One region of the Aestuariivirga litoralis genome, then DNA from elsewhere that is predicted to be linked to it. Evidence: predicted binding sites of a transcription regulator. Region 1 holds the regulator's gene; the other holds the start of a gene.
The links. Region 1 encodes LexA, which represses DNA repair genes until DNA is damaged. Its sites were predicted from a motif close to TGTTCNNNNTGTGTTCNG; they were not measured.

Region 1 (2,202 bases):
CAAGGGTGGCGTGGAAGTTCTGGATGCCCCAGCGCCCGGCCGCAACATCCGCGTGCGCGGGCTGGATTTTAAAAAGGCCGAAGTGCTGGTGCCCGCCGGCACCAAGCTTACCGCGCGCGATCTTGGCCTGGCCGCTGCCGGCAACGCGGCGATGATCCGTGTACGGAAGAAACCTCGTGTGGCCATCCTCACGACCGGCGATGAGCTGGCCGCCATAGGGACGGCGCCACGCTGGGACCAGATCACTTCATCCAACAATCAGGCGCTCAGCGCGCTGGTCACCGCCATGGGGGCGGAAGCCATCGACTTTGGCGTGGTGCGCGATGATCTGAAGGCGACCACGGCTGCTGTGAAAAAAGCTTTCAACGCGGACATCCTGGTCACCACTGGCGGCGCATCGGTGGGGGATCACGATTTCGTGCAGGAGGCCTTGAAGCGCGCCGGCGTGAAGATTGATTTCTGGAAGATCGCATTGCGCCCTGGCAAACCTTTCATGTTTGGCACCAAGGGCAAATTGCGCGTGCTGGGCATGCCGGGCAATCCTGTTTCCGCCATCATGTGCTCCCTGGTGTTCCTGAAGCCGCTTCTGCATGTGATGGATGGATTGCCGCCGGATACCGGCTTTGGGACAGCGCGACTTGCGATTGACCTGCCCGCCAATGATCACCGGCAAGATTATATGCGCGCGCGGATATCTAATGCAGATGACGGAACGCTTTTGGTAACGCCCGCCACGAAGCAGGATTCCTCGATGCAGCGCGTGATGCGCGAGGCTGATTGCATGGTGGTGCGCCCGCCACACGCGCCGGCGTTGGAAGCTGGTGCGCTTGTGCCAATCCTGCGTTTTCCTGCCGGGATATAACGGAAACACTTGTGGAACTTAACCGGAACGTGTAAGCAGGTTTTGCTTTTGTTCTGATTCCGGAGACACTTCATGCTCACCCGCAAACAACTTGAACTTCTGCTTTTCATCAATGAAAGGCTGAAAGAAGAAGGTGTTCCGCCCTCTTTTGAGGAGATGAAGGCCGCTCTCGACCTGCAATCCAAATCAGGTGTGCACCGGTTGATTGTGGCGCTGGAAGAGCGTGGCTTTCTGAAGCGCATGCCGAACCGGGCCCGCGCGCTTGAAGTGATCAAGCTGCCGGATTCGCATTCGCCCAGCCTTTCGAAGAAGGGCGCGTTCAGGCCCAATGTTATTGAAGGTTCGCTGGGCAAGGTGAAGCCCCTGCCCGCTGCCAATGATGGTGCACCGCGCGCGACCGCCATTCCGATGATGGGCCGTATCGCTGCTGGTGTGCCCATCGCCGCTATCCAGGATCATTCTTCCAACATCATGGTGCCGCCCGAGATGCTGGGCGGTGGCGAGCATTTCGCGCTGGAGGTCAAAGGCGACTCGATGATCGATGCCGGCATTTTCGACGGCGACACGGTGGTGATCCGCAAGGGCGACACGGCCAACAACGGAGACATTGTAGTAGCCCTGGTGGATGATGAGGAAGCCACCTTGAAGCGCCTGCGCCGCAAGGGCGTTTCGATCGCGCTGGAAGCCGCCAATCCTGCCTATGAGACGCGCATCTTCGGGCCTGACCAGGTGAAGGTTCAGGGCCGTCTGGTGGGCCTCATGCGGAAATATCACTAAGCCCCAAAACAGATTGCCCAGGCTTGAGGGCCCGGGCTCCCTTGCAGGGGACTTCTGTCTTTTTAAATAGGGCGCGAATTCTTATCGCAAAAGTCTTCAACTTTTGTTGAATGCGCGGCGATCTCAGTTCGACGCGGTGGCCGCGTTGAGGAATGTTGTCGGGTTCAGCGCTGTGGCACCCTTGCGCACTTCAAAGTGAAGCTGCGGGCTTTGCACGGCACCGGTGGCACCAGACTTGGCGATGATGTCGCCGCGCTTCACGGTCTCACCCTTTTTGACGATGATCTGCGAGTTATGCGCATAGGCCGTGACATAGCCGCCTGAGTGGCGGATCAGCACGAGGTTACCATAACCCTTGAGTTCGTTGCCAGCATAGGCCACGACGCCGCCTTCGGCGGCCTGAACGTTCGTCCCTTCCGGAACGGAAATGTTGATACCTTCATTCTTCATGCCGTTCTGCTTGGGGCCGAAGGGCGAGATCACCTTGCCGCGCACCGGCCAACGCATGGCCAACTGGCCATCCGCAGGTGCTGCGTCCTGGACGGGTGCCGCCTTTTGCACCG
Region 2 (2,202 bases), on a different contig from region 1:
GCGTTCAGATTGCGGAACTGGAAGCCGTCAAACTTTCGCGTGGCGGCGAAGGCCACATGATCGACATCCATGTTGAGGCCCATGCCGATCGCGTCGGTGGCCACCAGGTAATCCACATCGCCGCTTTGATAGAGAGCCACTTGCGCATTGCGGGTGCGGGGGCTGAGCGCGCCCATCACCACGGCGGCGCCACCGCTTTGGCGGCGGATATGCTCGGCCACCGCGTATACCATGTCTGCGGTGAAGGCGACGATGGCGGAGCGGCGCGGCAGGCGGGAGAGCTTTTTCTGGCCGGTATAAGTGAGCTTCGAGAGCCTCGGTCGCGACATGAAGTGAATGCCGGGGATCAGGCGTTCCAGAATGGGCTTCATGGTGCCTGCGCCCAAGAGCAGGGTTTCCTCGGTGCCGCGCCGGTGCAGCACACGCTCAGTAAAGATGTGGCCGCGCTCCAGATCGGCACAGAGCTGCACTTCATCAATGGCGAGGAAGGGCACTTCAATATCCGGCGGCATCGCTTCCACGGTGCATACCCAGTAATTGGGCTTGAGTGGGACGATTTTTTCTTCGCCGGTGATCAGCGCCACCTGGTTGTCGCCGGCACGCAGGCGGATACGGTCATAAATTTCGCGAGCCAGCAGGCGCAGCGGCAGGCCGATCATGCCCTTGCCATGGGCCAGCATGCGCTCAACGGCGTAATGGGTCTTGCCGGTGTTGGTTGGCCCCAGAATGGCAGTCACGGGGCGGCGGTTGGGCATGGAAGTCACTGTGCTGGAAAGATGGAGGATGGAAGCCTGCCATGCAAGACCGCTCATTGTGTGGCCGCGGGCGTGCCATTCTGAAACAAAGGCTTAAGCAATGGATTCAAAGGCGAACATTCCGTGCCCGAATCGCTGATGGGGTCGGATTCATTTTTTGTTCCACAGGGAATGCGAGGGGTGCTGTGGATAACTTCCGGTGCGTATCCAGCGAATAGGCGTGGAGGGGAGGCCCCGGCGTTAAGGCCTGTCTTCAAACCTTAACAGAACCTGCTGCGGCAACCCTCGGAATCATCTCCGATTTTAACAAAGTGTTCTCCGGCGGAACAGACCGCGCCCGAATCGCTGATGGAACGGTTTTCGTGGTTTGTTCACGCCATCCCTTGTGGGTGCAGGCTGATCCGACTACCAGAGCGTTGCCTTGCGCCGGATTTCGGTAGGCATTCGGGCGCTGGCCGTTAACCATTTGTGCCATTTTGGGAATATGGGTTGGAAACAGCCTGTTTTGCCGGGCGGCTCCTAAAGCTTGACAAGCCTGCCTTGGTCCGTTACCTCACGCCCAACATTTGGCCGGAATGCTTTTCCGGCCCATTTTCATTGGAGTATTTCATGTCGCGTCGTTGTGAATTGACTGGCAAGGGCTGGCAGGCCGGTAACAAGGTTTCCCACGCCAACAACAAGACCCGCACCCGTTTCATGCCCAACCTGTGCCAGGTGAGCTTGATGAGCGATGCGATGGGCCTTTCTTATAACCTCCGCGTTTCGGCGATTGCGCTGAAGTCGGTTGAACATGCCGGCGGCCTCGATGCCTTCCTGCTCAAGGCCGACATTGCCAAGATGTCCGACAAGGCCGCCACGCTGAAGCGGTCGGTTGCCAAGAAGGTTGCTGCCCAGAAGGCCGCTGCCTAAGCTTTCTTAATAGCCTTTGAAAAGGCCGCTCCTTTCGGAGCGGCTTTTTTGTTACGCTGAATCATGACAAAACAACCCGGCAATCACGGCAACAACGCACCGCGCGATGGAAGCCCGCGCGTGCATTCATCCGCGCAGTTGCGGGATTGCGTGCTGGGCCAGTTCACAGATGTGGCCGAGCGCGTGGTGATGGCGGAATGCGCGCTTGGCGATTATTCTTACGTCGAGCGGCAGGCTGAGGCGATCTACACGGACATTGGCAAGTTCTGCGCGATTGCCGCCAATGCGCGCATCAACGCGCTGGGCCACCCGATGGACCGCGTGTCGCAGCACAAGATCACCTACCGGCCCAATGAGTATTTTCTTTACGCCAAAGTGGACAAGGATTTCCGCGAAGCCCGCCGCACCAAACGCGTGAGCATTGGCCATGATGTGTGGATCGGCCATGGTGCCATTGTGATGCCGGGGATTTCCATTGGCCACGGCGCAGTTGTGGCAGCAGGTGCTGTGGTGACCAAGGATGTGGCGGCTTACGAAA

Region 2: a site for LexA is predicted at 903-920, ahead of F8B91_RS13650 (helicase-related protein). Genes of this name have one in related genera too.

The regions. Positions count from the first base shown of each region.
Region 1 is NZ_WAHS01000001.1:926,708-928,909, forward strand. Features, by position in the region: gene F8B91_RS04910 (molybdopterin molybdotransferase MoeA) at 1-862, shown strand, start outside; gene lexA (transcriptional repressor LexA) at 935-1,639, shown strand; gene F8B91_RS04920 (peptidoglycan DD-metalloendopeptidase family protein) at 1,763-2,202, opposite strand, start outside.
Region 2 is NZ_WAHS01000002.1:393,466-395,667, reverse strand. Features, by position in the region: gene F8B91_RS13650 (helicase-related protein) at 1-812, opposite strand, end outside; gene rpmB (50S ribosomal protein L28) at 1,365-1,664, shown strand; gene F8B91_RS13640 (DapH/DapD/GlmU-related protein) at 1,728-2,202, shown strand, end outside.